DNA from 2 places in the Streptomyces sp. NBC_00988 genome. Region 2 is predicted to be linked to the other one. Evidence: riboswitches for the same ligand, from Rfam matches in the RefSeq annotation. Region 2 holds a riboswitch; the other holds the start of a gene.
What was found. A riboswitch is a leader RNA that binds a small molecule or an ion and turns the genes downstream of it on or off. The one in region 2 is predicted to bind S-adenosylmethionine.
Positions count from the first base shown of each region.

Region 1 (5,754 bases), 6.1 Mb from region 2:
AGGCGCTCGACTGGACCACCACCGCTCCGGAAACGGTGGACGCCGTACTGCTCACCGTCTCCGAACTGGTCACCAACGCGCACCGGCACGCCCACAGCAGCGCCCAGTTGGTGATGACGTGCGACGACCACTGCCTGCACGTCTCCGTCCACGACAAGTCCAGCGACCTGCCCACTCCGCGCGAGGCGAGCACGGAGCGCCTCGGCGGACGCGGAATGCTCCTCGTGGACGCGGTGGCCGACACCTGGGAGTCGCACTCCTGCCCCCACGGCAAGTCCGTCAGCGCGTGTTTCCATGTCCCCGACGCGTCCGCGCCATCGCGGGACCGTTGACCCGACGCACGTCCACAGCAACGGCCCGAAAGGCTCCAGGGGTTCACGATGAAGCGGTACGTCCTCACCGGTGCGCCCGGCGCCGGGAAGACAACGATCCTCCGTCGACTGCGAGAACGCGGCTTCGACATCGTCGAAGAGGCGGCGACCGCGGTCATCGCGGACGGGCAAGCCGCAGGGGAGGCCGAGCCCTGGACCCGGGCCGACTTCGTCGAGCAGGTCGCCGCCCTCCAGCGCCGACGGCAGATGACGTCCGCGACGGGAGACACGACCACGCAGGTCTACGACAGGTCTCCGATCTGCACACACGCCCTCAGCGTCTACCTCGGACGACCCGTCCCCGAGACGCTCTCCGCCGAGATCGACAGGATCACCCGCGAGCGGGTCTACGAACGGCACGTCTTCTTCGTCCGCACCATCGGATTCTGTGAACCGACCGCCGCACGCCGGATCAGCTACCAGGAGTCCCTGGAGTTCGAGCGGATCCACGAACAGAGCTATCGGCGGTTCGGCTACGACCTCGTGGAGGTGCCGGCCGGTGACATCGCCGATCGGGTGGCGTCGATCGCGGAGACCATGGCGCGGCTCTCGGTGTGATGACCCCGCCGACCCGGGGCGCATTGACATTGGGGTCGATGCCTCGGAAACTCGATCACATGACCGAGGTCCTGCTGCTCACCAAGGAGCGCTGCGTCGACCTCGTCCGCGTGTCCAGCGCCCTGTGTTGATCCTCTGATCCACGGCTCGCAGATCCACAGATCCACGCCGCGTTCCCCTCCTCCCGGCCGACCTCGGCCGCGGTTCGACGGACGCCCCCTGCACTCACCGACCCGGGCACCCCTCGGTCCGCCGTCGGTCACGCTGCGATCGGAAGCACGATGAGCCCGGAATTCCTGTGGTACATCCCCAACACCGTCGAGCCGGGCCACCGCGGCGACGACACGACGGACGGCTGGGGCTCCATCGAGTACTCCACCGACCTCGCGCGCACCGCCGAGCGGCACGGCTGGGGCGGCGCGCTCCTGGGCACCGGGTGGGGACGTCCCGACACCTTCACCGTCGCCACCGCGCTCGCCGCCCGGACCACCACCTTCAAGCCCCTGATCGCGATTCGTCCCGGCTACTGGCAGCCGGCCCACTTCGCCGCCGCGGCGGCGACCCTGGACCAGCTCAGCCGCGGCCGGGTCCTCGTCAACATCGTCAGCGGCCTCGACAACCTGGCCGCCTACGGCGACACCCGCAGCGATCCGGCCCAACGGTACGCGCGCACCCAGGAGTTCCTGCATCTCGTACGACGACTGTGGACCGAGGAGGACGTGACGTTCGCCGGTGACCACTTCCAGGTGAGCGGCTCCACGGTCGCGCCCCGCCCCTGGACGACGGCCGGCAGAGCACATCCGACGCTCTACTTCGGCGGCGCGTCCGAGGCCGCCGAGCGGGTGTCGGCGGCCGAGGCGGACGTGCAGCTCTTCTGGGGCGAACCCCTCGCCGGACTCGCCGAACGCGTCGACCGGCTCAGGGCGTTGAGCGACCAGGTCGGCCGTCGGCACCGGCCACTCGAATTCGGCCTGCGGATCACCACCGTGGTGCGCGACACCACGGAGGAGGCGTGGCGGGCGGCGCAGGAGAGGGTCGCGCGCATGGCGGCCGGCCCAGGTGACGAGCTGACCTGGACGGGGAACCGGAAGGCGGCCGTCGGACAGCAGCGGCTCTACGACCTCGCCGCCCGGGGCGAGGTGCTCGACACCTGCCTCTACACCACACCGGGCAGGTTCGGCGGCGGGGGAGCGGCGACGACCTGGCTGGTCGGCTCCGCCGCCGCCGTGGCCACGGCGCTGGACAACTACCGCAAGCTCGGCATCACCCACTTCGTCCTCTCCGACACGCCCTACAAACAGGAGATCATCCGCGTCGGAGACCAACTCCTGCCCCGGCTGCGCTGATCCGCGTGCTGTCGAACGCCGTCCTCGTCGTCATCGGCGGACTCCCCGGCACCGGGAAGACCACGCTGTCCCGACTCCTGGCCGCACGCATCGGGGCGGTACACCTGCGCGTCGACACCATCGAGCAGGCCCTCGTCCGCTCTGGCCTGGCGCGGCATCCCGTCGGGCCGGCCGGCTACGTCGTCGGGTACGCCCTGGCCGAGGAACACCTCCGGCAGGGTCTCACCGTGATCGCGGAGTCGGTCAATCCGCTGGCCGTCACCCGCGACAGCTGGCGCGACGTGGGGGCCCGGGCGGGCGTTCCGGTCGTGGAGGTCGAAGTGATCTGCTCGGATCCGGCCGAGCATCGGCAGCGGGTGACATCCCGGTCGGTCGACATTCCCGATCTGCCGCTTCCGGACTGGCAGCAGGTCCGCCGGCGGGACTAAGAACCCTGGAACCGTGACCACATCACCCTCGACACCGCCGGGGACCGACCGCGGGAATCGCTCAACTCCCTTCTCCACCACCTCGATCGACTCCAGCTCCTGCCGCGGCGGTGAGTGCTTTCCCCTCGCACCGGTGCGAGGCCCGGGGGCGTCTTGACGCCGGAAGAACAGTCGATCTACGGTGAGCGCGAGCTACGAGTTCCGGTGATCAAGCCCTGGCTGGCCGGACGGCAACCCTCGACGCAGTGGGGTGCCCCAGGTGACGGCTCGGCGGATGTTCCTGTTCTGCAAGTGCGTTCCCACCGGCCTCAGTTGCCGGCGACACCCCTAGGAGGACGACGTGGCAACCGGCCTCGTGCTGTGCTCCCGGCGTCATGTGGATCTGCTGCTGGTCTCCAGCTGTCTCTGTCACAGCTGACCCGTTCCTCGCGCGGCACCTCCACCCTCACCCTTCACGCGACAGCGCGCGCCCGGCATGTCCTGCCGCCGCACCCCTTTCGCGCACCCACCCATGCGGAGACAGAGACCAGCCATGGCACACTCCAGCACCCACAGACCTCTTCGGCCCCTCGGCGCCCTGTCCCTCGGCACGGCCTTCCTGGTCGCCCTCACCGGCTGCACCAGCAGCAGGACCACCGCTGCTTCCGGCGGTCCGACGATCACCGTCGGCACCACCGACCAGGTGACCAGCCTCGACCCGGCGGGCGCCTGGGACGCGGGCTCCGGCACCATCGAGAGCGAGGTCTACGCGACCCTCCTCAGCGTGAGGAACGGCGCCACCGAGGTCTCCCCGGACCTCGCCACCGGCATCGAACTGACGGGTCCCAAGCAATACACGGTGACGCTCAGGAAGGGCCTGAAGTTCGCGAACGGTCACCAACTCACCTCCTCCGACGTCAAGTTCAGCTTCGACCGGACCCTGAAGATCGCCGACGAGAACGGCCCCTCGTCGCTCCTGTACAACCTCGCCTCGGTCGCCGCCCCGTCACCGACCACGGTCGTCTTCACCCTCAAGTCCGCCAACGACACTCTGTTCCCCCAGGTGTTGTCCACCGCGGCCGGCTACGTCGTCGACGAACAGACCTTCCCCGCGGACAAGATCCTCGACGACAAGGCCATCGTCACGGCCAAGCCCTGGAACGGCCCGTACGGCGTCACTGACTACGACAAGAACTCGCTCGTCTCCTTCACCGAAAACAGCGCCTACGGCGGCCAGTTGGGCACCCCGAAGACCAAGAACATCCAGCTCAAGTACTACACCGACGCCAGCAACCTGAAGCTCGACGTCCAGCAGGGCACCGTCGACGCCGTCTACCGCACCCTCACCACCGCCGACCTCGACGACCTGGCCAAGAAGAAGGACATCAAGGTCCACACCGGCTCCGGCAACGGCATCCGTTACATCGTCTTCGACCTCCAGACCCAGCCCTACGGCACCAAGACCAAGGACGCCGACAAGACCAAGGCGCTGGCCGTCCGCCAGGCCGTCGCCGACTCCGTCGACCGGGCCCAACTCGCCCAGCAGGTCTACAAGAACAGCTACCAGCCGCTGTACAGCTCGGTGCCCGACGGACTCACCGGCGCCACCGACTCCTTCAAGTCGCTCTACGGCGACAAGAAGGGCGGCCCCGACAAGACAGTGGCCGCCGCACGGCTGAAGGCGGCGAAGGTGACCACTCCCGTCACCCTCAACCTCCAGTACAACAGCGACCATTACGGCTCGTCCTCGGCCGACGAGTACGCGCTCGTCAAGACCCAGCTCGAAGCGACGGGGCTGTTCAAGGTGAACCTCCAGTCCACCGAGTGGACCCAGTACGGCAAGGACCGCGTCAAGCACCTCTACCCGCTCTACCAACTCGGCTGGTACGCCGACTACTTGGACGCCGACAACTACCTCTCGCCCTTCTACTCGGCCAACAGCTGGGTCGCCAACGGCTACGACGACCCCGCCGTACGGTCGCTGATCCAGAAGGAGGAGACCGAGACCGACGCGGCCAAGCGCGCCGAACTCCTCAAGCAGGCCCAGGACAAGGCCGCCGCGCAGGTGCCGCTGCTGCCGCTGCTCCAGGGGTCCACCGCGATCGTCACCCGCACCGATGTCGGCGGTGTGCCGGACGCGCTGACCAGCGCGTACACCTTCCGCTGGGCAGGACTGTCGACGAAGTGAGCGCCCTGACCCAGGAGACGACCCCCGGCGTCGTCGGCAGCCCCGCCGACGGCGCTGGCGGGTACGGACTCGCCCGCTACCTGCTGGTCCGCTTCCTCCTCATCCTCCCCACCGTGTTCATCCTGGTCAGCCTGGTCTTCTTCCTGATGCGCGCCACCGGCGACCCGATCAGCGCCGCCTTCGGCGACCGGCTCACCCCGGACCAGCTCCACGCGAAGCTCCACCAGGCGGGCTACGACCGGCCGTTGCTCACCCAGTACCTGGACTACCTGAAGTCCCTGGCGACCGGCGACTTCGGCCGCACCGTCACCGACAACGAACCGGTCACCCACGTCCTGGGCACCTACGGCGCCGCCACCGTCGAACTCGCCTGCTACGCCCTCCTCGTGGCCCTCGCCGTCGGCGTACCCCTGGGCATGGTCGCGGCCTCGTACCGGGACCGCGCGCCCGACGCGGCACTGCGCCTGTTCGCCGTCCTCACCTACGCCACCCCCGTGTTCTTCGTGGGCCTGCTGCTGAAGCTGGTCTTCGCCATCCAGCTCGGCTGGCTGCCCGCGTCCGGCCGGGCGAGCACCGATGTCCAGCTCTTCCTGCAGAACCAGACCAGCACGACCGGCTTCTACCTCCTCGACGCCGTCCGCAGCGGCGACGGCGCGGCCGTCACCGACGTGCTCAAGCACGCCGTACTGCCCGGCCTGGCGCTGGGTCTGCTCGTCGCCGGCATCCTGCTGCGGCTGGTCCGCACGAACCTGATCGGCACCCTCGGCGCCGACTACGTCGAGGCCGCCCGCTCCCGAGGCGTCGCACCCTTCCGCCTGGTCACCCGGCACGCCACCCGGCCCGCGCTGATCCCCGTCGTCACCGTCCTGGGACTCCAGGTCGCC
Region 1 covers NZ_CP108730.1:11,920,895-11,926,648, forward strand. The annotation lists gene OG496_RS53670 (ATP-binding protein) at 1-332, shown strand, start outside; gene OG496_RS53675 (AAA family ATPase) at 381-929, shown strand; gene OG496_RS53680 (LLM class flavin-dependent oxidoreductase) at 1,211-2,275, shown strand; partial or broken gene OG496_RS53685 (AAA family ATPase) at 2,281-2,817, shown strand; SAM riboswitch class IV at 2,894-3,003, shown strand; gene OG496_RS53690 (ABC transporter substrate-binding protein) at 3,236-4,870, shown strand; gene OG496_RS53695 (ABC transporter permease) at 4,867-5,754, shown strand, end outside.
Region 1: it holds a riboswitch for S-adenosylmethionine, as region 2 does, so the genes downstream of both, OG496_RS53690 (ABC transporter substrate-binding protein) here and thrC (threonine synthase) in region 2, are expected to answer to the same signal.

Region 2 (5,754 bases):
GAAGTAGGAGCCGAGCAGCGTCCGGGGGCGTTGTCAGTGGCGGGGGTTACGGTTCAGGGCATGGACGACGACCGGCCCTCGCGGCTTCCCTCGCTGAACCGGAGGGAACAGGACATCCTCGCGCTGGAGCGCCGCGGCTTCCCGGGCCCCGGCGTGAAGGAACGCGCGATCCGCGAGGAGCTGGGCCTGGCCCCCGTGCGCTACTACCAGCTGCTCAACGCCCTGCTGGACGACGAGCGGGCCCTGGCCCACGACCCGGTGACGGTGAACAGGCTGAGACGGGTCCGTGAGACGAGGCGGGCGGAGAGGTAGCAGCAGGTGTGGGTCCCGGCCCCGCCCGGATAGGGTCGTCGACATGGGCAGCCCTCAGGACTCCACCGATCCCCTGCACGCACTGCCGACCCCCGTCACCCGCGCCGGGCGCGAGGCGCTGGAGGCGATCCTCGCCGAACCGGCCTCCGCGGTGATCGGCCTCGACTTCGACGGCACGCTCGCCCCGATCGTGCCGGATCCCGAGCAGGCCCGGGCCCACCCGGGGGCGGTACCGGCGCTGGCCGCACTCGCCCCGAAGGTCGCATCGGTGGCCGTGATCACCGGCCGCCCGGCGGGCGTGGCGGTCCGCAACGGCGGCTTCGCGGGCGTCCCGGGCCTGGAGCACCTGGTCGTGCTGGGCCACTACGGCACGGAGCGCTGGGACGCGGTGAGCAGCACGGTCAGCGCCCCCGCCCCGCACCCCGGGGTCGCGGCGGTCCGCGCCGAACTCCCGGGCTTCCTGGACGGGATCGGCGCCTGGCAGGGCACCTGGATCGAGGAGAAGGGCCGCGCCCTCGCGGTCCACACCCGCCGGGCGGCCGACCCCCAGGCGGCCTTCGAAGCCCTCCGCGCCCCCCTCACCGACCTGGCCACCCGTCACGGCCTGATCGTCGAACCGGGCCGCATGGTCCTGGAGTTGAGGCCGCCCGGCATGGACAAGGGCGTGGCGCTCACCGAGTACCTCCGCGAGACCGGCGCCGAGTCGGTCCTCTACGCCGGCGACGACCTGGGCGACCTCCCAGCCTTCGCAGCCGTCGAGAAACTCCGCTCGGACGGCGTCCCGGGGCTGCTGGTGTGCAGCGGCAGCGACGAGGTCACGGAGCTGCGGGAACGGGCGGACCTGGTGGTGGACGGTGCGGCGGGGGTCGTAGGACTGCTGTCGGCGCTCGCGGCTCACCTGGGGTGACTCGCGGCTGGGGTAATTTCTAACCAGTCATGAAGACTACGGTGGTTAGAAAAGACCCCAGCTTCCAGAGACCCCCCACCGCCGCCCGCGCCCTGCCGCTCTCCGTCCCGGCCCCGCTCAACTCGCCTGATCCCGCAGCGCGTTCAGCTGCTCCAGGAACCACTGGGCCGGGGGCAGGGCCGTAGCCGCCGCCGTCAACCTTTTCGTACGCTCGGCCCGTTCCTCGGGTGGCATTGTCAGAGCCTCGTGCAGGGCCGCTGCCGTGCCGATCACGTCGTACGGGTTGACCGGGATCGCGTCCTCGCCCAACTCCTCGTACGCGCCCGCCTCCCGGGAGAGGACCAGCACGCAGCCCTCGTCGGAGACGACCGGGACCTCCTTGGCGACGAGGTTCATGCCGTCGCGGATCGGGTTGACGAGCGCCACGTCGGCGAGGCGGTACGCGGCCAGGGAGCGGGCGAAGTCGTCCTTGACGTGCAGCACGACCGGGGTCCAACCCGCCGTCCCGTACCGCGAGTTGATCTCGTCCGCGACCCGCTGCACCTCGGCCGTGTAGTCGCGGTAGACGGCGAGGTCCTGCCGGGACGGGTAGGCGAACGCCACGTGGACGACCTGTTCCAGCAACTCCGGGTGGTCGTCGAGGAGTTGGCGGTACGCCAGCAGCCCGCGCACGATGTTCTTGGACAGTTCGGTGCGGTCGACACGGACGATGGTCCTGCGGTTCGCGCCGATTTCCTCCCGGAGAGCCACGATCCGCTCCTCCACGTCCGGCTCGTGCGAGCGGGCGCGCAGGAAGTCGGCGTCGGCGCCCAGGCCGTGGACACCGATCCGGGTGTCGCCCAGGCCGCCGGTGAACTCCGTACAGCAGGCCGTGAACGCGTCCGCCCAGCGGTGGGTGAGGAAGCCGAGGCGGTCCGCGCCGAGCATGCCCGTCAGCAGTTGCTCACGGATGTCGTCCGGCAGCATCCGGAAGTAGTCCGCCGGCGCCCACGGCGTGTGCGAGAAGTGGCCGATCCGCAGGTCCGGCCTCAACTCCCGCAGCATTCCCGGCACCAGGCACAGGTGGTAGTCCTGCACGATCGCGACGGCACCCTCCGCCGCCTCATCCGCCAACGCCTCCGCGAACGCCCGGTTGTACGTCTCGTACGACGCCCACTGGCGGCGGAACTCCGCGTCGAAGACCGGCTCCAGCGGGGTCTGGTACAGCATGTGGTGGACGAACCACAGCACGGAGTTGGCGATGCCGTTGTACGCGTCGGCGTGTACGTCCGCCGGGATGTCCAGCATCCGCACGCCGTCCTCGCCGACCCCGCGCCGTACGGCCTCGCGGTCGCCGTCGGACAGCGCCGAGCACACCCACAGGGCGCCCGCGTCCGGGCCGATCGCCGACAGCCCGGACACCAGCCCGCCGCCACCGCGCCTGGCGCGCAGCGAACCGTCGTCGCCCACCTCGTACGAGACCGGGCCGCGATTGGACGCGACGAGCACCTGAGCGGCACCGGACGCGGGCGAGGGGGACGACGTAGAAGCCATACGGCACAACCTAGCCCGGGCCGGAAACGCTCAAACGTACGGACGGCCGTCGGCGGACCGTAGGAGTCCGTATACGACCGTCCGTGAGCGTCTGTAACTGTGCGGTTATGCGACCTTGCGTGACTGGTACTCGGTGATGTCGGCCATCGGCGGGCGTTCCTCCGTGTCCACGGAGTACGTGCGCGGCTCGAAGCCGTCCGGGCCCCGTTCGAACTGCGTGAGGGACGGCCGGATGAGGTGACCGCGGGCCAGTCGCAGCTGAGCCGTGCGGTAGATCTGCGCGGCCATCCGGCCCAGGGCCTGCCCGTCCTGGTGGCGGTGCTTGCGCACGCCGACGTCGACCTGGGCGAGGGCGTCCAGCCCCACCAGGTGCAGCGCGTCCACGAGCATGCCCAGCTCGACGCCGTAGCCGACCGGGAACGGCAGCTGCTCCAGCAGCGAGCGGCGGGCCGCGTACTCGCCGCCGAGCGGCTGCACGAAACCGGCCAGCTGCGGCCAGTGCATGTTCAGCAGCGGGCGGGCCATCAGCTCGGTGACGCGTCCGCCCTGGCCGGCCGCGCCGCCGAGCGGGCGGTCGTACATCGCCTTGACGAGGTCGACGCCGGGGTCGGTGAGCAGCGGGCCCACGATCCCGGTGACGAAGTCCGAGGAGAACTCCTTCAGGTCCGCGTCGATGAACGCGACGATGTCGCCGCTCGTCACCAGCAGCGAGCGCCACAGCACCTCGCCCTTGCCGGGCACGGCGGGGATGCGGGGCAGGATGTCGTCACGGTGCACGACCCGGGCGCCCGCCGCGGCGGCCACCTCGGAGGTGCGGTCGGTGGACCCGGAGTCGACGACGACGATCTCGTCGACGAGCGGGACCTGCTGCATGAGGTCGTGACGGATGATCGCGACGATCTCGCCGACCGTCGCTTCCTCGTTGAGCGCGGGCAGCACGACGGAGACCGACTGGCCCGTGCGGTGCTTCGCGGCCAGAATCTTGTGGAGCGGCCGGTCGGTCATGGACCAGGAGCGGGTGCTCAGCCAGTGCTCGACTTCCTTCAGCACGTTGCGCGGCTCCTCTGCGTTCTCTCGGCGAGAGGCGATCACCCTGTGTAGGTGATCCGTCTCGCGGTTCGGACGGCTCACTCAACTGTCCTGGCCTTCGGTTACAGTCTTGAACAACGCTGATGACCATCGCATGTCGGGGGTCGTCAACGCTCACGCAAGTGACACAACCGCATACACAACTGAACACCGCTCATCCAGAGGGGCAGAGGGATACGGCCCGTTGAAGCCCCGGCAACCCTCCAGCCGGTCTTGTCACGTTGTTGTGGCGAGGCTCCCGGCTCGGGAAGGTGCCAAATCCGTCTCATGGCGAAATGCGTCGTGAGGAAGATGAGGAAAGGGCCTCGCCTCCATGGCTGCGCAGACTGTTGCAAGCACCACGAACTCCGTAGACGCCGTTGATCTCGGCCCCGCCGCCGCGCTGTCCTGCCGCGAGTGCGGCCACCGCGTCCCGCTCGGTCCGGTCTTCGCCTGCGAGGAGTGTTTCGGCCCGCTGGAGATCGCCTACGACTTCTCGGCCTACGACACCGAAGAGCTCCGCAAGCAGATCGAAGCGGGCCCCGCGAACATCTGGCGGTACGCGCCCCTGCTGCCCGTCCCCGCCGACGTGGCCGACAAGCCGAACATCAACCCCGGCTGGACCAAGCTCGTCCAGGCCGACAACCTCGCCCGCGAACTGGGCGTCGACGCGGGCAAGCTGTTCGTCAAGGACGACTCCGGCAACCCGACGCACTCCTTCAAGGACCGCGTCGTGGCGCAGGCCATCGAGGCCGCCCGCGCGTTCAACTTCACCACCCTCTCCTGCTCCTCCACCGGCAACCTCGCGGGCGCCGTCGGTGCCGCCGCGGCCCGGGCCGGCTTCCGCTCCTGCGTGTTCATCCCGCACGACCTGGAGCAGGGCAAGGTCGTCATGGCCGCGATCTACGGCGGCGAGCTCGTCGGCATCGAGGGCAACTACGACGACGTGAACCGTTTCTGCTCCGAGCTGATCGGTGACCCGGCGGGCGAGGGCTGGGGCTTCGTCAACGTCAACCTCCGGCCGTACTACGCGGAGGGCTCCAAGACCCTCGCCTACGAGATCTGCGAGCAGCTGGGGTGGCGGCTTCCGGACCAGCTCGTGGTTCCCATCGCCTCCGGGTCGCAGCTCACGAAGATCGACAAGGGGCTCCAGGAGCTGATCAAGCTCGGGCTCGTCGAGGACAAGCCGTACAAGATCTTCGGGGCGCAGGCGGAAGGGTGTTCGCCGGTTTCCGTCGCCTACAAGGCCGGGCATGACGTCGTACGGCCGCAGAAGCCGAACACGATCGCGAAGTCGCTGGCGATCGGGAACCCGGCGGACGGGCCGTATGTCCTCGACATCGCTCGGCGTACGGGCGGGGCTGTCGAGGACGTCAACGATGAGCAGGTCGTCGACGCGATCAAGTTGCTTGCCCGGACCGAGGGGATCTTCGCGGAGACCGCGGGCGGGGTGACCGTCGGTGTGGCGAAGAAGCTGATCGAGAACGGGTTGCTGGACCCGACCCTGACGACGGTGGTCCTCAACACGGGTGACGGTCTCAAGACGCTGGACGCGGTGGCCGGTACGGGGCTCACCGCGACGATCCGGCCCAGCCTTGAGTCCTTCAGGGAAGCTGGACTCGCGTCCTAGCGTCGTTCCTCGGCGCCCCCAAAAGCCACAAGCCACACCTGACCGGGAGGTCATCAGCATGAGCGTTTCCGTCCGCATCCCCACCATCCTGCGCACCTACACCGGCGGTCAGGCCGAAGTGACCGCCGAAGGTGCCACCCTCGCCGAGGTCATCAGCGACCTGGAGAAGAACCACACCGGGATCTCCGCCCGCGTGCTCGACGATCAGGGCAAGCTGCGGCGGTTCGTCAACGTGTACGTGAACGACGACGACGTGCGGTTCGAGCAGGGGCTGGAGACGGCCACTCCGGACGGGGCCGGGGTG
Region 2 covers NZ_CP108730.1:5,806,880-5,812,633, reverse strand. The annotation lists gene OG496_RS26420 (extracellular solute-binding protein) at 1-7, shown strand, start outside; gene OG496_RS26415 (DUF3263 domain-containing protein) at 61-312, shown strand; gene otsB (trehalose-phosphatase) at 356-1,219, shown strand; gene OG496_RS26405 (trehalose-6-phosphate synthase) at 1,337-2,752, opposite strand; gene OG496_RS26400 (glucosyl-3-phosphoglycerate synthase) at 2,858-3,802, opposite strand; SAM riboswitch class I at 3,993-4,139, shown strand; gene thrC (threonine synthase) at 4,155-5,450, shown strand; gene OG496_RS26390 (MoaD/ThiS family protein) at 5,509-5,754, shown strand, end outside.